DNA from 3 places in the Serratia sp. AR11 genome. Region 2 is predicted to be linked to each of the others. Evidence: predicted binding sites of a transcription regulator. Region 2 holds the regulator's gene; each other region holds the start of a gene.
What was found. Region 2 encodes LexA, which represses DNA repair genes until DNA is damaged. Its sites were predicted from a motif close to TNCTGTATGTACATACAGNA; they were not measured.

Region 1 (7,921 bases), 570 kb from region 2:
AAATGCCGCCACCTGATGGCGCACTTCGGTGGTCATTTGGGCGTTAAGCACCCGCTGGGCCAGCACTTCAGCGTCGGATAACTCAATGTGTCGCAGCAGATATTTTATCCGCGCCACGCTGCGGCCGTTCATGCTCAGGTTGCGGTAGCCCATCCCCACCAGCAGCAGCGCCCCCATTGGGTCGCCGGCCAGTTCACCGCACAGGCTGACCTGCAGCCCGACGGCCCTGGCCTGAACGGCTATCAGCTTCAGCACCTGCAACATGGAAGGATGCAGGCTGTCGTACAGTGAGGCCACCCGGGTATTGTTGCGATCCACCGCCAGCAGGTATTGGGTCAGGTCGTTGGTCCCCACCGAAATAAACTCAATACGCCCGGCCAGATGCGGGATCATGAAGATCATCGAAGGGACTTCCAGCATGATGCCCAATTTGGGTTTTGGGATTTCATACCCCAGCACCTCTTCCACTTCCCGCCCTGCCCGGTCGATCAACCTGCGTGCCTCGTCGATCTCTTCCAGGCTGGTGATCATCGGCAGCAGTATACCCAGATTGCCGGTGCCGGCATTGGCGCGCAGCATGGCTCGCACCTGGATCAGGAAGATCTCCGGTTGATCCAGGGTAATTCGGATACCACGCCAGCCCAGGCACGGGTTTTCTTCGCTGATCGGCATATAAGGCAGTTGTTTATCGGCACCGATATCCAGCGTACGTAGCGTCACTGGCTTATTCGGGTACATCTGCAACATGCCCTGATACTGGGCGACCTGCTCCTCTTCGGAAGGGAAGCCGCTCTGTAGCATAAAGGGAATTTCGGTACGGTACAGACCCACACCGTCAACCCGCCCGCCCAGCAGCTTTTCATGTTCCGGGCTGAGGCCGGCATTAAGCATCACCTGAACCCGCTCGCCGCTTTTAAGCTGGGCCGGTTGCTCAACGTCATCTTCCGCCAATCGGCTTAATTCCAGCTCTTCGCTGATCAGCCGTTGGTATTCCTGCACCAGCACCGGTTCGGGGTCGACCAAAAGTTCGCCGCGATAACCGTCAACAATCAGCAGTCGCTGGCTGAGCAGCGCAGGCTGAATATCCGCGCCCATCACCGTCGGTACGCCCATCGCCCGTACCAATATGGCTGCATGGGAGTTGGCGGCACCGTCGCGCACCACCACGCCGACCAGCCTGTCCTGCGGCATTTCAGCCAGCAGAGTCGCGGTCAGTTCATCGGCTACCAGCACAAAACGCGCCGGCCACTGGGTAGCGCCCTGGGTGGTGTCATCGAGATGGAATAGCAGACGCTGGCCGAGCGCGCGCAGATCGCTGGCACGCTCACGCATATAGGTGTCTTGCAGGCTGGCAAACTGGGCGGCAAAGACTTCGATCACCTGTTTAACCGCCCATTCCGCCACGGAACCGGCATCAATCTCGGCAAAGAGTTCGCGCTTGAGGCGAGCGTCGTTGAGCAGGTGGGAGTAAAGATCGAAGATCGCCGCGCTCTCTTTTTGCGAGCTGGCGGCAAAGCGCTTGCTGAAACGGCGGAATTCCGCGCCGGCCTCTTCCAGTGCCTGAGTCAGGCGTTCACGTTCGCTGGCGGTATCGAGCGTCGAGGCTTTGTAAACCTGGTCGAGAGACGGCTGGCTGCTGTCCTGCCAGCCTTCAGCTACCGCGACGCCCGGCGATGCCGCCAGTGCACGAATACGCGTCTGACGATATTGACCAAAAATGGCGTTAAGCTGTGACTGCGAGAGGATCCCGGCCATTTGCGTGGCCAGGGTCACCATGAAGGATTCTTCGCTTTCGTCAAACTGGCGCAGTTCACGCTGCTGCACCACCAATACCCCCAGCAACTGACGGCGATGAATGATCGGCACGCCGAGGAAGGATCGGAAACGATCCTCTTTCACCTGGGGAATGTATTTGAAGCTGGGGTGGCTCTGCGCGTCTGCCAGGTTAATCGGCTCCGCACGGCGTCCGACCAACCCGACAATACCTTCATCAAATGCCAGTGCGATAGCGCGCCCACGCGGTTTTTTTAACCCGCGTGTCGCCATCAGGTAATAGCAGCGGCGGTCGTTGTCCGCCAGGTAGATGGAACAGACTTCTGTATCCATTGCCAGACAGGTTTCATTGACCAAAAGATCCAGCGCATCTGTCAGACTGGCCGCCGCGGCCACCTTCTCAACAATTTCTCGCAAGCGCGTGAGCATAGTCGGCTTAACTTAACCTCTCTTCCGGCGATAGGCGGGGGTCTGCCGCTGTGCTGCCTGCTCCTGCATCGGCATCACGGTGACGGCGAATTCTTTCATCACCCGGCGGTAAACGTCGCGTTTGAACGACACCACCTGGCGCACCGGATACCAAAAACTTACCCAGCGCCAGCCGTCAAACTCCGGCGTGCTGCTGCGTTGCATATTGATATCAGCGTCATTGCACATTAACTGCAACAGAAACCATTTCTGCTTTTGGCCGATACAAACCGGCTTTGTGTCCCAACGCACCAAACGTTTTGGCAATTTATAGCGCAACCAGTTGCGGGTTGAGGCCAGGATACGGACATCCTTTTTACTCAGCCCCACTTCTTCGAACAGCTCACGGTACATGGCCTGTTCTGCGGTTTCACCAGGGTTAATCCCACCTTGGGGAAACTGCCAGGAGTGTTGACCGTAACGGCGAGCCCACAGGACTTGCCCCTGACGATTACAGATTACGATACCAACATTCGGGCGGTAGCCATCATCATCGATCACCGGACTACCTCGATAAGCTTAAATTCGCATAGATACCCTGATTGTTTCACACAAGCTACAGGCGGTAAACCACTGCTTTGCGGCGCTGCAAACCGGATAACATTGGGATAACTCACAGATAATGGCAAAGTTATAAACATGCGGAACGATTTACACCGGGTTTTATTCACTTTTTCTGTGGATAGGTATGTGAAGAACTCAAGGGATAAGCCGGTAAAACTCTGGTGAGCCTAAAAACCCCGGAAATACAAAAATCACATTAACCCTTTAAAAACATATTGATATGTAATTATCAACAGCCCTGTACAGAGCAAAAATGTGATCTATGTCCGTTTAGGATCTTACCCTGGCGAAAGATCCACCAACGTCGTTTTTATCCACAGATTATCCGTATGAGTTACGCACAAATCGGACAATTTCGCAAAAAAGTGCCTGCGTCAAGGCTGTAAATCGAACCAGTGATCGGTAAAAATTTGGGTTATCCCATAAATCTGTGGATAAATAGGTGTAAGATCCTGTTTATTGTCGGTGGCTACAGGTGCACAAGCGTCAGCCGGAATTTTTCCTCTGTCGGGTGAGAGAGAAAAAGTCATGGAAAATCATGCTACTATTATTCTTTTCCCCAGTCCTTTCCGGTCAAAGTTCTCTGTGGACAAATACAGTACGTTTTTCAACCAAATCTAACAGGCTTGTATTATGGCGTTTTTATCTCCTTTGCCCCCTCCTCCAGAAAACGAACAACAGCTGTTTGAAAGGGCGCAGCAGCTTGCCGGCTGTTCCCTGGGCGAACTGGCCGAAGGTGCGCGGTTGGCTATCCCCAGGGATCTTAAGCGTGATAAAGGCTGGGTTGGCATGCTGCTGGAGCAATATCTTGGTGCCATGGCGGGCAGCAAGCCGGAGCAGGATTTCCCCGAACTGGGCATCGAGCTGAAAACCATCCCGATAGACGCCGCCGGCAAACCGCTGGAAACCACCTTCGTCTGCGTAGCCCCCTTAACCGGCAACAGCGGCGTCACCTGGGCCAGCAGCCATGTACGTCATAAGCTGGCGCGGGTGCTGTGGATCCCGGTAGAAGGTGAGCGACAAATCCCGCTGGCGCAGCGACGTATCGGTTCACCGCTGTTGTGGAGCCCAAACGCCGAAGAAGAAGAGATGCTGCGCCGCGACTGGGAGGAACTGATGGATTTGATCGTGCTCGGCCACGTAGAGCGGATCACCGCCCGCCACGGTGAGGTGCTGCAACTGCGTCCCAAAGCGGCCAACAGTAAGGCCCTGACCGAAGCTATCGGCGAACAGGGGCAGCCGATCCTCACATTGCCACGCGGTTTTTACCTGAAAAAAAGCTTCACCGGTGCATTATTGGCAAGACATTTCTTTGTCTGATCCCTTTTGTTTAGGTCGCGTTTAGGTAACAGTGTCGCTGTATCAATAAACGCGTATAATTCAGCCTTTGTTTTTTATTAAGGTGTGGCTCGACAATGTTTGAGTGGATTATGGATCCCAATGCCTGGTTAGCGTTAGGTACGCTGACCATTCTTGAGATCATTCTGGGTATTGATAACATTATTTTCCTTTCGCTGGTGGTGTCCAAGCTGCCGAAAGCGCAGCAGAACAAGGCTCGCCGCATCGGGCTGGCCGGCGCAATGTTAATGCGTCTGGGGCTGTTGGCCTCCATCGCCTGGGTGATCCGTCTGACCCATCCGCTGTTTAGCGTCATGGACCACAGCATCTCGGCACGCGATCTGATCCTGCTGCTGGGTGGGCTGTTCCTGATTTGGAAAGCCAGTAAAGAGATCCATGAAACCATCGAAGGCTCTGATGAAGAGCACCACACCAAGGTGCACGGCTTCTTCGGCGCTATCGTGCAGATTATGCTGCTGGACATCATTTTCAGCCTGGACTCGGTGATTACCGCGGTAGGCCTGTCCGACCATCTGTTTATTATGATGGCCGCAGTGGTGATTGCCGTTGGCGTCATGATGTTTGCCGCCCGACCTATTGGTGAGTTCGTTAACCGCCACCCTTCGGTGAAGATGCTGGCGTTGGCGTTCCTGATCCTGGTGGGCTTCACCCTGATGCTGGAAAGCTTCCAGGTACATGTGCCGAAAGGCTACATCTACTTTGCGATGTTCTTCTCAATGTCGGTCGAAGCGCTCAACCTGATGCGCAGCAAGAAAAAAACCGTCTCTGAGTAATTCTCCACGGGAGTGCGCGTCAGCCACTCCCGTTATTATTTTCTGCTGCCCTGTTTCAGCGTCACTTTCCCTATCAAGATAAAGACTTATCCGAAACACGGCGCATCCAGATTTTGCTAATCTTAAAAGAAGCTTCTTTTTTGCATATATAACTGAGGATCCGCAGGATGAAAAAGTGGGTAATGGCAGTATCTGCGTTGGTGATCGCCGCCGGGTTGGCGGGATGTTCCAGCGATTACGTGATGGCGACCAAAGACGGCAATATGATCCTGACCGAGGGCAAACCGGAGATTGACCAAGATACCGGCCTGATCAGCTATAAAGATGAAAAAGGCAACAGCCGCCAAATCAACGGCGATCAGGTTTCACAGGTTATCGAACGTTAAATTCCCCGTCGGCTATCGCTCTCGTAGTGCGCGATAGCCCTCCCCGCACTGAATCCGCTTCCCCCATCTTCTCGGCTTGGTTATAGTCGGCAAAGGCAGTACACCGCCTTGCAGGTTGTTTGCCACAGCCTGCCCTTTGGCTCCTGTTTCACCGGGCGGTTTAGCCCGTAAGCGCTAACATGAAAGGAAGGCCGTTAATGCAATACCACCGTATTCCCCACAGTTCTTTAGAAGTGAGCGTGCTGGGACTGGGCACCATGACCTTTGGCGAACAGAACAGTGAAGCCGATGCCCATGCGCAACTCGACTATGCATTAGCCGCTGGCGTCAACCTGATCGACACCGCAGAGATGTACCCGGTACCGCCCCGCCCTGAAACCCAGGGGCTGACCGAGCAATACATCGGCAGTTGGATCAAGGCACGCGGCAACCGTGAAAAGATAGTGCTGGCCAGCAAGATTGCCGGGCCGGTGCGCGGTACCGACAGCAGCATCCGCCCGCAGCAGGCGCTGGATCGCAAAAATATTCGTGTCGCGCTGGACGCCAGCCTGAAACGACTCAACACCGATTATCTCGATCTCTACCAATTGCACTGGCCGCAGCGCCCGACCAACTACTTCGGCAAGCTCAATTATCAATACACCGACGATAAGGCCACCGTCACCCTGCTGGAAACGCTGGAAGCGCTGGCCGAACAGGTACGCGCCGGTAAAATCCGCTATATCGGGGTGTCTAACGAAACGCCATGGGGCGTAATGCGTTACCTGCAACTGGCTGAAAAACATGAGTTGCCGCGTATCGTTTCGATTCAAAACCCCTATAGCCTGCTGAACCGCAGTTTTGAGATTGCCCTGGCGGAGATCAGCCAGCACGAAGGGGTCGAACTATTGGCCTATTCCAGCCTGGCGTTCGGCACCCTGAGCGGCAAGTATCTCAACGGTGCCAAGCCTGCCGGTGCACGCAACACGCTATTCACTCGCTTTAACCGCTACTCTGCGCCACAAACGCAGTTGGCGATTGCCGAGTATGTCGCGTTAGCCAAAAAGCACGGGTTGGATCCGTCGCAGATGGCACTGGCGTTTGTGCGCCAGCAGCCGTTCGTTGCCAGCACCCTGCTGGGTGCAACCACGCTGGAACAGCTGAAAACCAACATCGACAGTTTCGACGTGGTATTGAATGAAGACGTACTGCAGGGGCTGGAAGAGATCCACACCCGCTTTACTATTCCGGCACCATAAAACACGTCCTGCGCCATAAATAAGATGGGGCGCCTAATCCGCGCCCCTTCTGCTATTTTGCCCGCCGCTGCGACAGCCACAGTGCGCTAATCGCCAATGCAAACACCACGCCAAAGCCAATTCCCACGCCGACCACCGGCACACTGACTTTAACGGCCAGCGAATACAACCCCAGCATCAGCAGCATGGCGGTGTTCTCCCCCAGGTTCTGTACCGCGATCGCATTGCCTGCCCCCACCGAATTTTTGCCCCGTTCCTGCAACAGCGCATTCAACGGCACCACAAAAAAACCGCCCAATACGCCGATAATCAACAGCAGTGCATAAGCGTTAAACAGGGTGGTTTGCAGGGCGAATATTGCCACCGCCACGCCGATCAGGATCCCGGCTGGCATACAGCGCTTCACCGTCTCCAGCGTGACGAAACGCGCGGCTGCCCCGGCGCCTATCACTATCCCGACCGCTACCATCGCATTGAGCAACGTCGGCGTAGCGTTGTCGGCGATACCGAGAGCCACCGGCACCCAAAGCACCAACAGGAAGCGCAGCGTGACCCCGGCCCCCCAAAACAGACTGGTACCGATCAAAGAGAAACGCGTCTGACCGTCGCGCCACAGCACCACACAGGCGTTGAAGAAAGCCTGCGTCATGGCACGCGGCGTCCAGGAAACGGCAGGATGTGCCGCCGGCAAACGTGGAATGTACAGATTGGCGATCACCGCCGCCGCGTAGACCACCGCACACACCGCCAGCGCCGCCACAATGTGCCAGTCGGCCAATATGCCACCGGCCACCGAACCTATCAGGATCGCGGCGATGGTAGAAGCCTCCATCAGGCCGTTGGCTTTGACCAGCTTTTCGCCGCTGGTGATCTCTCCCAGAATGCCGTATTTGGCGGGTGAATAGGCGGCTGCCCCTACGCCGACCAGGGTATAGCCGAGGAACGGATTAAACCCGAAACAGATCACCAATGCGCCGGCCAGTTTCAGGCCGTTGGCCACCATCATCACCCGCCCCTTGGCGAAGCTGTCGGCGACCTGCCCGACAAATGGCGCGAGGATGATGTAGGTGGCGACAAACGCCATCTGCAAAATCGGTTGGCTCCAGTCGGGATAGAGCTGTTGCTTGATCAATGCCAGGGTAGCGAACAGCAATGCATTGTCACCGAATGCGGACAGAAACTGGGCGCAAATTACGGCGATCATACTGCGAGAAAGCAAAGGTGAATCAGTAGGTAACGTCGGGTTCATCAGGCAATCTCCGGCTGTTCAGCCATGTTACGCAGGGTCACAAAGTCCGGTTTACCGCTGCCAAGCACCGGTAAGGTTTTCAAAATACGGATATCACGCGGCACCGTCAGC
Region 2 (7,921 bases):
AGAGTACCGCGATCTGGCGGCAGCCATCGATCACCATCCAGAATCATGATCTAGCCTGGCCCGGAGGTAAACATCAGTAGCGACGCGATCCGTAACGAAATCGGCCAGTATCTTTCCCGCCTGTGGCGCTATGGTCTGGTGCTTTCCCACCGGCGGGATGTTGCCGACGATTTGGTTCAAGCCACCTGCGTGCGGGCGCTGGAACGCGCCGCACAGTTTGCCGTGGGCACGCGGATGGACCGCTGGTTGTTTGCGATCCTTCATTCTATCTGGCTTAACGAGACTCGCGCCCAGCATATCCGCCAGGGGCAGGGTTTTGTCGACGTCGAAGAACTGGCCGGGTCGGAAAACAGTGAAGAGCCGATTTGGGCCAACGAGGTGATGCAGCGGGTTAACCGGCTGCCGGAGGCGCAGCGCAATACGCTGTTTCTGGTCTATGTGGAGGAGCTGTCTTACCGTGAGGCCGCCGAGGTGCTTGACGTGCCCATCGGCACCATCATGAGTCGTCTGGCGGCGGCACGCCTGAGATTGGCAAATGACAGCATGCTGCAGACCCGTTCACCCCAGGCAAAAGGAGAACAATCATGAGCTCAACCTACGCTGCGGATGAACTGCTGGTCGCCTACCTGGACAATCAATTGGACCCACGGCAGCGCCAGCTTCTGGAACAGCGCCTGATCGATGAACCCGCGCTGGCCGAACGTTTGTCGTTATTGGCACGCAGCACCCTGCCTTTTAAGCAAGCATTTGCTCCATTGCTTGATGAGGCGCCGGTACAACGTCTGCGCGCCGCAGGCCCCCTTACCGCCCCAGTGCCGCAGCGCGGTATCAGTCGGCGTAGCCTGATCGCCGCCGCGGTTGGTTTTCTGGCACTCGGCATCGCAGGTGATCGCGCCTATTTACAGTTCAGCCAGCCAGAAGACAACTGGCGCGGTTTGGTCGCCCAATATATGGCACTGTACACGCCGGAAACGCTGGCAGGCTTCGATGACACGGCTACACAGATTGCCCATCAGCTACAGCAAACCGGCGATCGGCTGGGCATCGCACTCTCGCTACCGAAGTTAATGTTGAGTGGCGCCGAGCTGAAAAACGCTCGCGTGCTGGCTTACGACGATCGGCGTATCGCTCAGTTAACCTGGCTGGATGCTCAATTCGGTGCGCTGGCGCTGTGCATTGTTCAACAACCGGGTAAGTCTCAGTCCGCCCAAAGCGAGCGCCGCCAGGGAATGAACGTGATCTACTGGGCCGATGGCCGTCATGGTTTTATGCTGATTGGGCATAACCCTGCGCCGGAAATGGCCGCGTTGGCAGAGCGCTTGCAACACTCACTTGCCAGCTAAGACGCCACTCCAAGTGTGAACATCGTCACACTGGTGACGAACGGTAGGTGGTAAACCAGCCGATTAGTGCGCCATATCAGAGGAAAAGGGGCCGACTCTCGGCGATTTGACTGAAGCATGGTAAAATCGGCTTTTTTACGTACCGGGAAATTTGCCATGAACTCAAGCACCCAGGAAAAGCTGCTGGCGCAGGCTGAACAACTCTGTCAGCAACGCAATGTGCGTCTGACACCGCAGCGGCTGGAAGTGTTACGCCTGATGGCACAGCAGCCCGGTGCCATCAGCGCTTACGACCTGCTCGATCTGCTGCGCGTCGCCGAACCTCAGGCCAAACCACCGACGGTGTACCGTGCTCTGGATTTTCTGCTGGAACAAGGCTTCATTCACCGGGTGGAATCCGCCAACAGCTACGTGCTGTGCCATCACTTCGAACAGCCGACGCACACTTCCGCGCTGTTTATCTGCGATCGCTGTGGTCAGGTGACTGAACGCACTACCGAAGGGGTCGAAGAGACGTTGCAGAAACTGGCGAAGGAGTCTGGTTTTGTTCTGCGTCATAACGTGGTGGAGGCGCATGGCCTGTGTGCGGGTTGCGTTGAGGTAGAAGCCTGTGACAGCAAGCATGACTGCGGCGAACACGATCACAGCATCGCCATCAAGAAGAAATAGGTTGGTTTTTCAGGTACCTCCCTGTACCTGCAGGCTTGGCGTTAAGGGGATAAAAACGCCGGGCCTTTAAAAGTAGCTTGTGGCCGCAATCCGCTGCGGCCCAGCGCGCTACCAGCGATACTTGTTGTGGTCTTCCCAGGATTTAACTTCTTTCTCGGCCGCCTCTTTCTGGTAGCCATAACGTTCCTGAATTTTACCGACAAGCTGTTCGCGTTTCCCTTCAATGACCGTCAGATCGTCATCGGTCAGCTTGCCCCACTGTTCCTTCACTTTCCCTTTAAACTGCTTCCAGTTACCGTCGGCTTGATCTTTGTTCATAACCTCTCCGTTACCTGTGATTAGTCAGTTTTAAACGCCTGTGGCCGGACTTAACTGAGTAATTATTTCGGTCAATCGACCTGAATAAAAGGGTTGTCAGTTCCAATTTATTCCGCCAACCACATGATTAACTATAGCTACAGATAGCGATAAAAAAGAAAAAGTCAGGATAAAAATTCACAAAACAAAGAAAAATCAGTAAAAACCCCAGAAGAACAGTAGTTAAGCGGAAAGAATTTCGCTCAAGAAAATGTAACTTAATATAAACAAAAACATAAGAAAAACTAATTATTACTCATTTTTGACTGTGTCACATCCGCTGTAAACCAGGTCCCTCGCACCCTGTGGCAATGCCAAATCCACCCGAGCGCAAGGCCGCGTAGCGAAAGGAACACCGCCAGCGCCAGCCACAATCCATGGTTGCCCAGTACAGGTAGGGTAAACAGCGTCAGCCCATAACCGGCGGCGGCTACTGCCATGCTGTTACGCATTTCTGCGCCGCGGGTGGCACCAATAAACATGCCGTCCAGCAAATAGCACCATACTCCCACCAACGGCAGCACTACCTGCCACGGCAGATAGTGGCTCGCCAGTGCGCGCAGCTCCGGTAAAGAGGTCAAGGCGGCAATGATTTGCTGCCCGGCAACGGCATAGAGCAGACCAAAGCCCAACGCCACCAGGCAGGCCTGCCGGCAAGCCGCACGCCATACTTTACGCAGTTGGCTATCGTCACGGGCGCCATAGGCATGGCCCGAATGTGCCTCTACCGCGTAGGCGAAACCGTCCAGCGCATAAGCGGTGAAGGTCAGCAAATTCATCAGCACCGCATTTACCGCGACCACCTCGCCGCCCAGCCGGGCACCGAAGATGGTCAGCGAGGCAAAACACAGTTGCAGCAGCAATGAACGCAGCATAATGTCGCGATTCAACGCCAGCAGACGCCGCAGATTACCGCGCCAGGCTTGGCGCAGCATTGGCACAGAAATGCCGCGTATGCGCATCACGCGCCAGGACAGCCATAATCCCAACAGCAGCGTGGCATATTCAGAGATAGCCGTCGCGGTCGCGGCCCCCTGCACGTTCCAGCCCAGTCCCATCACCAGCCAGATATCCAATACGATATTCAGCAGGTTGCCGACAATCAGCAGGATCACCGGTGCGCGCACGTATTGCACGCCAAGCAACCAACCCAGGATCACCATATTGGCCAGCGCCGCCGGGGCGCTCAGCCAGCGGATCTCGAGGAACAAACGAGCCTGTTCCAGCACCGCCCCATCGCCACCGACGATTTTTAGCGCCAACTCAATCAGCGGATAGCGCAGCAACACAATAGCCACCCCGGCCAACACCGCCAGCAGCAACGGCTGCATAAAGGCTCGTGCCAGCCCCTGCGGATTTTGTGCCCCCAACGCCTGAGCAGTCAGCCCGGTGGTGCTCATACGCAGAAACAGCAACAGCATAAACAGGAAGCTGGTGGCCATGGAGCCAACCGCTACGCCACCCAGATAGGTCGGGCTGTCGAGGTGGCCGATGACTGCGGTATCTACCAGCCCAAGCAGCGGCACGGTGATATTGGAGAAAATCATGGGCAGCGCAAGGCGCCACAGGGCTTTATCGGTATCGCTGGTGAAGGCAGAAAGCAGGCGCATAGTGAAATGTTCCCGTGTATACCCGTCATCTTTCAAATTGCAGCGTTGTTATCTGCACTCAGTTATGTGGCCCGTCCATGAGCCACACCCCTTCGGGGCCGCTGCAAACAGCGTTCAAATCTGCTCCCGGCAGATTTGTCACCCCAGTTACTTACCTGAGTAAGCGCCTGGGGATGAGCGAGTTGGCCGCCTAGCTGCAACTTGAAAGCTATAGGGTATATAGTGAATCAGATATGACATCGCCCCAGAACTGGGGCGACTTGAATCAGAGGACGATGTTTGGGCGTGAGGATTAAACCCAGTCGCCATTGCGGATCACACCGACCGCCAGACCTTCAATGGTGAAATTCTGCTGACGCAGATCGACCACAATCGGCTGGAATTCACTGTTTTCCGGCAGCAGCTCAACCACGTTACCGTGTTTTTTCAGGCGCTTGACTGTGACTTCATCTTCAATGCGTGCCACAACCACCTGGCCATTACGCACGTCCTGAGTTTTATGCACCGCCAGCAGATCGCCGTCGAGAATACCGATGTCACGCATCGACATGCCGTTGACCCGCAGCAGGAAATCCGCGCTCGGTTTGAACAGGGATGGATCGACCTTGTAGTGCCCTTCGATATGCTGCTGCGCCAGCAGCGGCTCACCGGCAGCGACACGGCCAATCAGCGGTAAACCCTCTTCATCTTCCATCAGCAGGCGAATGCCGCGCGAAGCGCCGGAGATAATCTCGATAACGCCTTTACGCGCCAGCGCTTTCAGGTGTTCTTCTGCGGCATTTGGCGAACGGAACCCCAGACGCATGGCGATCTCGGCGCGCGTTGGCGGCATGCCAGTGGACGAAATATGATCGCGAATCAGATCATAGACCTCTTGCTGTCTGGTAGTTAGTGCTTTCATTCCGCCCCCTGTTTGTTTATACAGTCTTGCTGTGAGTATATACAGGTAACTGCGGCTTGGGAACCGAAGAGTGAATAAAAATCAGGGATTAGCGACACCTGTCGCAACGCAACGCCGCCACTCAGGCAAAGTGCTGCCACAGCACCGACCCCCAGACAAACAGCGCCAAAATAATCGCCAGCGAAACCGCCGCCGAGCCCATATCCTTTGCCCGACCGGAAAGCTCGTGATGCTCAGTCCCTACCCGATCGACAATCGCCTCAATCGCGCTGTTCAGGATTTCGACGATCATCACCAACAGCACCGATCCGATCAGTAAAATGCGCGCTATCGCACCCACGTCCAGCCAAATCGCCAGTATGATAGCCAGCACGGTCGCCACCAATTCCTGGCGGAATGCCGCTTCGTGCTGCCAGGCAGCGGAAAAGCCTTTATAAGAGTAGCCGGCGGCTTTAATAATACGGGTCAGGCCGGTTGCTTGGTTTGCCATGTTTTTTAGTGCCTTTAGCAGAGATAAGTCATAATTAAACAGTCTAGGCCAGGAAACTCTCCCGGCTCTCGGTTTTCCAACACCACAGATCTGCTACCCGGTTTCTGGTATGCTTGCGGCGCATTGCTAACAAGAGGCTTCACGTTGTTATGTCAGGTTGGCGTAAAATTTATTATAAACTATTGAATTTACCACTCAAACTGTTGGTAAGAAGTAAGGTTATCCCTTCAGATCCGGTCACGGAGTTAGGGTTGGATCCCTCACGGCCGATTTTGTATGTTTTACCTTATAATTCCAAGGCGGATTTGCTGACGCTGCGCACCCAGTGCCTGGCGCAAGATCTGCCCGACCCCCTCAATCCGCTGGAGATAGACGGCACCGTGCTGCCAAGCCACGTGTTTATTCACGACGGCCCGCGCGTATTCCGCTACTACACGCCGAAAGAAGAGTCGGTAAAACTGTTCCACGACTATCTGGACCTGCACCGCAGTAATCCGGATCTCGACATTCAGATGCTGCCGGTTTCGGTGATGTTTGGCCGCTCTCCGGGGCGCGAAGGTCACGGCACACCGCATCTGCGTCTGCTGAATGGCGTGCAGAAATTCTTCGCCGTGCTGTGGCTCGGCCGCGACAGCTTTGTCCGTTTTTCCAATACCGTTTCGCTGCGCCGCATGGCCACCGAGCACGGTACGGACAAAATCATTGCGCAGAAACTGGCTCGCGTAGCACGCATGCACTTCTCGCGTCAGCGTCTGGCCGCCGTCGGCCCAAGCCTGCCGGCCCGTCAGGACCTGTTCAACAAGCTGTTGGCGTCCAAGGCGATCGAAAAAGCGGTCGAAGACGAAGCTCGCAGCAAGAAGATTTCCCACGAAAAAGCCCAGCAGAATGCCATTGCGCTGATGGAAGAGATCGCTGCCGACTTCTCTTACGAGACGGTGCGCCTTTCCGATCGCGTGCTGAGCTGGACCTGGAACCGACTGTATCAAGGTATCAACGTCACAAACGCCGAACGCGTGCGTCAGTTGGCGCAGGACGGCCACGAGATTGTTTATGTACCCTGCCACCGCAGCCACATGGACTACCTGCTGCTGTCCTACGTGCTGTATCACCAGGGTCTGGTGCCACCGCATATTGCTGCCGGTATCAATCTCAACTTCTGGCCGGCCGGGCCGATCTTCCGTCGCCTGGGCGCTTTCTTTATCCGCCGCACCTTCAAAGGCAACAAACTGTACTCGACGGTATTCCGTGAATACCTCGGCGAGCTGTTTACCCGCGGTTACTCGGTGGAATACTTTGTTGAAGGTGGCCGTTCCCGTACCGGACGTTTACTGGAACCGAAGACCGGCACCCTGTCGATGACCATTCAGGCGATGCTGCGCGGCGGTAGCCGTCCTATCACACTGGTGCCGATTTACATCGGTTACGAACACGTGATGGAAGTGGGTACCTACGCCAAAGAGTTGCGTGGCGCGACCAAGGAAAAAGAGAGCCTGTTGCAGATGCTGCGCGGCCTGCGCAAGCTGCGCAATCTCGGCCAGGGTTACGTCAACTTTGGTGACCCACTGCCGTTGACCGCTTACCTGAACCAGAATGTGCCACAGTGGCGCGAATCGATTGACCCGATCGAAGCCCAGCGTCCAAGCTGGTTAACGCCGACGGTCAACGATTTGGCGGCCAAGATTATGGTGCGCATCAACAATGCCGCCGCCGCCAACGCCATGAACCTGTGTTCCACGGCGCTGCTGGCCTCACGCCAACGCTCGCTGACCCGCGAGCAGTTGCTTGAGCAGTTGGAATGCTACCTGCAACTGATGCGCAATGTGCCTTATGCCGGCGACGTTACCGTACCAACCCAAACGCCGGATGAGCTGCTGGATCACGCGCTGAACATGAACAAGTTCGAGGTGGAGAAGGATAACATCGGCGATATCATCATCCTGCCGCGCGAGCAGGCGGTGTTGATGACCTATTACCGTAACAATATCCATCATCTGTTGGTTCTGCCATCGCTGATCGCCACTATCGTGATGCATCACCGCCGGGTATCGCGCGCTGAACTGCTACGCCAGATTGGCCTGATTTACCCAATGCTGAAGGCTGAACTGTTCCTGCATAACGACAAGGAACAACTGCCGGAAGTGCTACGACCACTGATCGACGAAATGATCCGTCAGCAACTGATCTGCGATAAGGGTGACGATCTGGTGTTGAATCCGGCACGCATCCGTCCATTGCAGCTGTTGGCCGCCGGTGTCCGCGAAACGCTGCAGCGTTATGCCATCACCATGTCAATCCTCAGTGCCAATCCAAGCATCAACCGCGGTGCGCTGGAGAAAGAGAGCCGTATTATGGCCCAGCGTCTGTCGGTGCTGCATGGCATCAATGCGCCGGAGTTCTTCGACAAGGCGGTGTTCTCCACCCTGGTGGCTACGCTGCGTGCAGAAGGCTACATCAATGACATCGGCGATGCGGTCCGTGAGCACACCATGGAGGTCTACAACATGCTGAGCGATTTGATTACCCCGGAAATCAAGCTGACCATTGAAAGCGT
Region 3 (7,921 bases), 760 kb from region 2:
CCACTAGGTTGGTGAGACGCTGGGGTTTTATCCGCAACAGGTTCTGGGGTTGCCTGAACGCCCGAAACGACCGGTTGTTTAACCGGCTCGACCACGGGTTGTGCAACCGGCGGCGTTACCGAAACCACCGGCTCCGGCACGACAGCCGGGGACGATGCCACGGCCGCAGCCTCTGCCGGCGTCACGCCGTCATGAATGGCTTCAGGATCGGTGACCAGAGGGTTATGGATGGTGTGAGCAGGTTCGGTTTTATTGTCACTGTCACCCAGATAAGAACGCTTCAGCGATTCCGCCGCGTCTTTCAGCTCATCCATCGACGCCTTCAGCTCCGGCGACAAATTCTGCATGCCCGCCTTCTCTACCTTTTTCAGGCTGTCCTGCAATTCCTGCAGCTTCAGCTCCTGAGAAAGTTCGTTCTGCACCGAAGCCGCAAGCGAACGCAGCGCGCGGATCCAGCCCGAAACTGTTCTTACCGCTACCGGCAACCGTTCCGGCCCGAGTACCACCAGGCCGATAACCAGAACCAGCAACAGTTCACTAAACCCAATGTCAAACACGGTTTATACCTGCTCTTTGTTCTTCGACTCTTCCGTTTTCACTTCCGGCTGCTTATCGGTAATAGGCTTGGCCGTGAAGTCAGCGTCATCCAGGCTGCTTTTTTCAGCCGTGTTGGTCGGCGGCGTGTTGTCATCGCCGATCGCCTTTTTGAAACCTTTGATTGATGCACCGAGATCAGAGCCCAGCGTACGGAGCTTTTTGGTACCAAACAGCAGCACCACGATCACTGCGATGATCAACAATTGCGTAATACTAATACCGCCCATTGCAATTACCTCTATTTTTACAGGGTTTTTTCAAAATCCGTCGCATTATACGGCAGATTTTACCAGAGTTTCGAATCAATTCAGGTGGTTCGCTTCCAGCCAATCACCCAGGATACGATACCGGCCGCTATCAGCCACGCAGGGAACACTTCAACATCCCCCAACAGCAAAATCGTACCGCTTACTAACAGTGTAGCGCCAACGCCGAACAAATAACGCGATTGTCCCTGGCGAACGCGCTGGGCCTGCATTTGATTGGTCAGCTTATCAACGCTTTGTTGCAACAGTTTATGCTGCTGCAGGCTATCGTAAAATAATTCAGGCAGTTCGGGCAGTTTCTCGGCCCAAAATGGCGCTTTTTCTTTCAGTGCGCGGATCACTGCCGGTATACCGACCTGATCGCGCATCCAACTTTCCAGGAACGGCTTTGCAGTGGTCCACAAATCCAGCTGTGGATAGAGCTGCCGGCCCAGACCTTCAACATACAGCAAGGTCTTCTGCAATAACACCAGTTGGGGCTGCACTTCCATATTGAAACGGCGTGCGGTATTGAACAGGTTCAACAGCACGTTGCCGAACGAAATTTCCGACAGTGGCTTTTCGAAGATGGGTTCACACACCGTGCGAATAGCGAATTCGAAATCTTCCACGTTGGTGTCGCGCGGTACCCAGCCAGAATCAACGTGCAGTTCTGCAACCTTGCGATAGTCACGATTGAAGAAGGCAATAAAGTTTTCCGCCAGATAGCGTTTATCGTCTTTGTTCAACGAGCCGACAATACCGCAGTCAATGCCGATATAGCAGGGATCTTCAGGATGCTCATAGCTGACAAAAATATTACCGGGATGCATGTCCGCATGGAAGAAGCTGTCGCGGAACACCTGGGTAAAGAACACCTGAACCCCGCGTTCGGCCAACAGTTTCATGTTGGTGCCCTGCTTTTCCAGCGTTGGAATATCCGAAACCGGAATTCCGTAGATACGCTCCATGACCAACACGCTTTCGCGGCAGTAATCGGAGTAAACCTCCGGCACATACAGCATCGGGCTACCGTCGAAATTGCGGCGCAGCTGGATGGCGTTGGCCGCTTCACGCAGCAGGTTCAACTCGTCCAGCAAGGTCTTTTCATATTCGCGCACCACTTCACGCGGACGCAGACGGCGACCATCCGGCATCAGCTTTGGCACCCAAGCCGCCAAACGATACATCAGGCGGACGTCAGCCTTGATGATCGGCCGAATATCGGGCCGAATCACCTTCAGAACCACTTCCTGCCCGGTCGTTTTTAGCCGTGCGGTATGCACCTGAGCTATCGATGCCGAAGCCAGCGCCTGCTGGTCAAAATCATCAAACCAGGTTTCCAGCGGGCCGCCCATCGCCAACTCAATATGCTTGCGTGCCAGTGCACCATCGAAGGGGGCAACCCGGTCCTGCAACAGAGTCAGTTGATCGGCGATCTGTGGTGGGAACAGGTCGCGGCGTGTGGACATCATCTGGCCAAACTTGATCCATACCGGCCCCAGTTCCTGCAAGGCCAAACGCAGACGTTCACCCAGCGGTTTGTCTGCATGGCGGTTTGGCATCCAGAACAGCAGACGGCGCCCCACGCGCAGCGGCAACGTCAAGCGCATCTGGGGGATCAGTTCATCCAGGCCATAGCTGAGAAAAACGCGGACGATCAAATACAGGCGGCGTAGTTCGCCAGGGGTCATCGTTTACCCTCCAACTTGTCCATGCGAGCAATCAGCGCTTCGAGGTTGCGAACGGTGGCATCAACTTCCTCGTTGAACCACACAACTTCCAGTGGGCCTGGCGCCACGCGCCACTCTTCCGTCAGCGTTTCCGCTACATAATGCTGTTGACGCTGAAAGCCTGTCTTCAGCAGATTCGCGCCCTTACCGAACGCCTGCGTGATACCCTGCGCGGCAATATCGCCGATGTAGGGGGCCAACCATTCAGCCGGATCCCACTCTGCCAGATCGAGCAGCCCAACCAGTTGTTGAACCACCTGAATATCACCTTCGACAATCAGTTCACCGCTGCGCATCAATGGCGAAAGTTGCTGGCGATCCCGCAGCTTCAGCAACACCGAGATGCGGCTGCGCACCGTGCAGTCGGCGGTATCTTCAGACTGACCAAGCACATCGACACGCTGCTCACTGAACAGCAACACCAACGGTGAGGAAAGCTCCTGCAATTCAATACGCAGAACCTTACCCGCCAGGCGCAAACGGGCGGCTTTCATGCTGCGATCGCGGAACAGCAGGCTGTTGAGCGATGTTTCCAGCACGCCGGTCAACAACGGGGTTAACAGCATCGGCATTTCCATATCAGAACTTGAAGCCGCGATGCAGGGCCACAATGCCGCCGGTCAGGTTAAAATAGGTCACGTTGTCAAAGCCGGCAGCCCCCATCATACCTTTCAGGGTTTCCTGATCGGGATGCATGCGGATCGACTCAGCCAGATAACGGTAACTTTCCGGATCCTTCACCACCAGCTCCCCGATTTTCGGCAGCACGTGGAACGAGTAGGCGTCATAGGCTTTACTTAACGGCGCCAGCAGCGGCTTGGAGAACTCCAGCACCAGCAAACGGCCGCCCGGCTTAAGCACGCGGAACATGGAACGCAGCGCCTTGTCTTTGTCGGTCACGTTGCGCAGGCCGAAGGAAATGGTAATGCAGTCAAAATAGTTATCCGGGAACGGCAGCGCTTCGGCATTGGCCTGCACATAGTTGACGTTACCGATAATGCCGCGGTCGCGCAGCTTCTCGCGCCCCATCTTCAGCATGGAATCGTTAATGTCCGCCAGTACCACCTGCCCCTGCTCACCGACCATGCGGGAGAACTTGGCGGCCAGGTCACCGGTACCACCGGCCAGATCCAACACCCGCTGCCCACGGCGAACGCCGCTGCAGTCAATGGTAAAACGCTTCCAGATACGGTGGATACCAAACGACATCAGGTCGTTCATCACGTCATACTTTGCAGCTACCGAATGAAAAACATCTGCCACCATGGCCTGCTTCTCGTCTCTAGCTACGGTGCGAAAACCGAAGTCGGTGGTTTCCTGCGGTTGATCTGCCATTGTCCTGCCTGCTATTCAGTCAATTTAGTGTGGATGAGTGTACCAGAACCCTACGCAATACCCCACCTCGCAGCCGCTGTCATGCCTGCGATGCGGAGCGGGGTTCCTCTGCGGAGTCGTCGTCTTCCGCCCCGGGCAACGCGTCAACTTCATCAAAGCCCGTCGCCTCGCATTCTTCATCATGCTGCGCACTGGCCTGCTGAGCCAGCAGCGGGTTAATCGGCCTTTTCACCTCAACCCCCAAAGCGCGGAACCCCTCGGTCTGGCCGATAAGATTACCACGGCCTTCGCTCAGTTTATTCATCGCCTGGCGATAACTCCCCTGGGCCTTGTCCAGGCTCTGCCCCAGCGCCGACATATCGTCAACAAACAGCCGCATTTTGTCATACAACCGCGCCGCTCTGTCGGCAATGCGTTGGGCATTCTGGCTCTGATGCTCATAGCGCCAAAGATTGGTGATGGTGCGCAACGCCACCAGCAAGGTAGTCGGACTGACCAGCATGATGTTGTGTTTGAGCGCTTCGCTGATCAGCTCCGGCTCACGGTCGATGGCCAGCAGGAAAGCCGGCTCGACCGGAATAAACATCAGTACGTAGTCCAGCGAACGCAGGCCGGGCAACTGCTGGTAATCCTTGCGTCCCAACAGGCGGATATGGCCACGCAGCGAGCCAATATGCTCACTCAGCGCCGCCTCGCGTTCCACTTCATCTTCACTGTTGAAGTAACGTTCGTAGGCCACCAGCGACATTTTCGCATCGATGACCACGTCCTTACCCTGCGGTAAACGAACGATGACGTCGGGCTGCATACGGCTCTGATGATCCAGCCGCACATTGACCTGGGTTTCGTATTCGTGTCCTTCGCGCAGGCCGGAGGCTTCCAGTACCCGACTTAACACCACCTCACCCCAGTTACCCTGAGTTTTGTTATCCCCTTTCAGGGCCTTGGTGAGGTTAATCGCCTCGCGTGCCATTTGTGCATTGAGCTGCTGCAGGTTACGTATTTCGTGGGTCAGCGTATGGCGTTCACGCGCTTCCTGGCCAAAACTGTCTTGCACCTGGCGGCGGAAACCATCGAGTTGCTCACGTAGCGGCAGTAACAGGCGGTCCAGGCTTTGCTTATTCTGCTCGTCAACCTTGCGCCCGCTGTGTTCAAAAATGCGGTTGGCCAAATTTTCAAACTGGGTGGTGAGGCGCTGTTCGCTGTTAATCAGCAGACGCTGTTTCTCTTCTGCCGCCATACGGGTCTCTTCCAGGCGGATAGTCACCTCACGCAGCTCGGCCTCCTGAGCGCTGTTAACCTCACGCTGGGCGCGCAGTTCCTGATTCAGCAACTCGCATTCGTTGCGCCAGTGATTGAGCTGTTGAAGTTTTTCGTGCCCGGCGGCCAGCTGGCTGTGCAAATTGCGCAGTTCCAGATCGGTCTGTCGCATTTGTTGTTCATTACGCTGCAGCGTTTCTTGCCGGGCTGCTGTTTCCTGCTGCGCCTGCTGTAGCGATTGTTCCAGCAGCCGTTGCTCGGTTTCATGCTGTGCCTGCGTCTGCTGCACACGCAAACTGGCAATTAGCCACCCCAACAGCAGGCCAATTGCCACCCCGCCCATACCGTAAACCAAACTGGTATCCACCCTGCCTCCTGTTACACCTGACCGTTCTGGCGTTTTATGCGCCTGTTGCCCGTCACGTTAAGGGGATGCTGTATGGATGTCCAGTCTGTTTTTGCCCCGACGGCGCAAAATTGCGAAACGCTACGCAAGTCAGACCAGAACTAGCCAAACCACTGGCTTAACCACTTGATGCCAAACGCCCCCGGCGCGAGAATGCCAAACGCCCAGATCATCGCTGAAGTGATATTCGCCACCTGGAAATAACGCTGGGGCATGCCGCAAATGCCACCAACCAACGGCACCACGGCACGCAACGGGCCGAAGAAGCGGCCGATGAAAATGCCCAGTACGCCCCAGCGTTCAAAAAACGCATGGCCACGCGTGAGTAGCTGTGGATTGCGGGAAAGGGGCCACATATGCGCCACCCGGTCTTGATAGTGATAGCCAATCCAGTAAGAGAGCCAGTCGCCGAAAAAGGCCCCGGCGGCGGCGGCGGCCCAGATAGGCCAGAATGCAATGCCGCTTTCGCCTATCAAGGCTCCCAGCGCCAGCAGAATCACCGTGGCCGGCAACAGCAGCGACAGAAACGCCAGCGATTCACCGAACGCCAGGAAGAAGATAATCGGGATGGCCCAGGCTTCATGCTGCCGCACGGTGTCGCTGACCCAGTGGATAATGTCATTGAGGCTCAATATGGGCTCCTGATGCGGGATTTATGGCCCCAAGGATACGCAATGCCGGCCGGGGCCGATTAAACCCCGGCTAAACACCCGTGCAGTTTACTCGAGGTAGAACGCCTGCAGTGCTTCACGCTGGTTTTGGCCCAGGCCGTACTCGGCCTCCAGCCAGCGATCGGTTGAACCATATTGGTCACGGATGCAGTTCAGGGCGGTCATCAGGAATTCTTCACGGGCGCTGAGCACATAGGCAAATTGCCCCAGTGCCGAAGCGTTAAGGCGAATCGACAGTTGATCCAGCATCTGTTCGCGGAAGGTCGCCAGCGTGGTTTCGGTCAGCAGGTAATCTTCCACTACCGTCGCTTCATCTGCCCCCAGCGCGAATAACACCAGCGCCGAACCGACCCCGGTACGATCCTTGCCTACCGCGCAGTGCTGGACGATGGCACCGTTATCGACATTGCTCAGCAATTGGGCCAACTGCTTATACGCCGCATTACCGAAAGGCAGCCGACGGTAAAGTTCCAGCATAAAGGCCTGCGCGTCGAAACCGGCCAGCGTTTCGCTGGTCAGTTTTTCCAGGTTGGCATTCACCTCATTGCTCAACGGATTGGCCGGGAAATGATGATAATCGGCGCCGCTCCACAGGACATCGGGCTTGGCCTGAACTTCATCGGCGTCACGGTAATCCAGCACCGAACGCACCGGCACACCGGCCAGGAAGGTGCAGTCGTCTTCTGTCAGACGCTCCAGCGAGCCGGAGCGGAACAGCAGACCACGCTTGATACGGCGGCCATCGGCGACGCTATTGCCGCCAAGATCGCGAAAGTTAATGCCGCCATCAAGCGGCGCCAATGAAGGATGAAGCAGGATCTGGGCAGTCATAGACGTCCTCGTGGTTATTGTCTGAAAAACGCAACCTGAGAGCAGCGGAAAAACCGGGCTCAACGGGTAAAGAGGCGGCCAGAAAGATGGCACTGATGAGGTTAACCGTAACAGATTACGGCCGAATGGAGAAACGGGCCGCGTCGGCGACCCGTTGAACTGCGAGGTAATTACAGCAGGCGGCGCGCCGCATCAACCACGATCTGCACCGCTTTGCTTTCGGTGTTTTTCATGGTTTCTGCGTTCGGGATTTCCTGCTGAGTGCGGTTAACAATCACACCGGCAACCATACCGGCACGCAGGCCCTGGCTGGCACACATGGTCAGCAAGGTAGCGGATTCCATTTCATAGTTCATCACACCCATCGACTGCCATTCTTCCATCGAGCCTTTGAAGCGGCTGACGACGCGGCCGGAGAAGGTATCGTAACGTTCCTGTCCAGGGTAGAAGGTATCAGAAGACGCGGTCACGCCAATGTGCGTGGTAGCGCCGGCAGCCTTGGCGGCTTCGACCAGTGCCGTGGTACAGGCAAAGTCGGCCACGGCCGGGAATTCCATCGGTGCGAAGTGCAGGCTGGCACCGTCGAGACGAACCGCGGCGGTGGTGACCAGAACATCGCCAACATTGATGTTTGACTGGATCGCACCGGTGGTACCGATACGCAGGAAGGTACGGATCCCCAATTGCGCCAGTTCTTCAACGGCGATAGAGGTAGACGGGCCACCAATGCCGGTAGAGCAGACGATCACCGCCTTGCCGTCCAGCTCTGCGCGCCAGGAGGTAAATTCACGATGGGAAGCCAGATGCACCGGATTTTCCATCAGCTTGGCAATTTTCTCTACG

Region 1: mutH (DNA mismatch repair endonuclease MutH) is a predicted target of LexA. The motif match lies at 3,387-3,406, and genes of this name have one in related genera.
Region 3: rmuC (DNA recombination protein RmuC) is a predicted target of LexA. The motif match lies at 5,604-5,623, and genes of this name have one in related genera.

What each region holds. Positions count from the first base shown of each region.
Region 1 covers NZ_CM150739.1:4,406,486-4,414,406, forward strand. The annotation lists gene ptsP (phosphoenolpyruvate--protein phosphotransferase) at 1-2,202, opposite strand, end outside; gene rppH (RNA pyrophosphohydrolase) at 2,215-2,742, opposite strand; gene mutH (DNA mismatch repair endonuclease MutH) at 3,439-4,125, shown strand; gene ACSOSI_RS20820 (TerC family protein) at 4,221-4,937, shown strand; gene ACSOSI_RS20825 (YgdI/YgdR family lipoprotein) at 5,105-5,323, shown strand; gene ACSOSI_RS20830 (NADP(H)-dependent aldo-keto reductase) at 5,521-6,561, shown strand; gene lplT (lysophospholipid transporter LplT) at 6,614-7,810, opposite strand; gene aas (bifunctional acyl-ACP--phospholipid O-acyltransferase/long-chain-fatty-acid--ACP ligase) at 7,810-7,921, opposite strand, start outside.
Region 2 covers NZ_CM150739.1:4,976,687-4,984,607, forward strand. The annotation lists gene ACSOSI_RS23495 (tetratricopeptide repeat protein) at 1-49, shown strand, start outside; gene ACSOSI_RS23500 (RNA polymerase sigma factor) at 139-588, shown strand; gene ACSOSI_RS23505 (anti-sigma factor family protein) at 585-1,343, shown strand; gene zur (zinc uptake transcriptional repressor Zur) at 1,500-2,012, shown strand; gene ACSOSI_RS23515 (CsbD family protein) at 2,121-2,330, opposite strand; gene dinF (MATE family efflux transporter DinF) at 2,615-3,979, opposite strand; gene lexA (transcriptional repressor LexA) at 4,272-4,880, opposite strand; gene ACSOSI_RS23530 (diacylglycerol kinase) at 5,002-5,370, opposite strand; gene plsB (glycerol-3-phosphate 1-O-acyltransferase PlsB) at 5,520-7,921, shown strand, end outside.
Region 3 covers NZ_CM150739.1:245,289-253,209, reverse strand. The annotation lists gene tatB (Sec-independent protein translocase protein TatB) at 1-557, opposite strand, end outside; gene tatA (Sec-independent protein translocase subunit TatA) at 561-824, opposite strand; gene ubiB (ubiquinone biosynthesis regulatory protein kinase UbiB) at 905-2,536, opposite strand; gene ubiJ (ubiquinone biosynthesis protein UbiJ) at 2,533-3,141, opposite strand; gene ubiE (bifunctional demethylmenaquinone methyltransferase/2-methoxy-6-polyprenyl-1,4-benzoquinol methylase UbiE) at 3,155-3,910, opposite strand; gene rmuC (DNA recombination protein RmuC) at 3,990-5,537, opposite strand; gene ACSOSI_RS01130 (DedA family protein) at 5,678-6,208, opposite strand; gene ACSOSI_RS01125 (tyrosine-protein phosphatase) at 6,296-7,078, opposite strand; gene udp (uridine phosphorylase) at 7,249-7,921, opposite strand, start outside.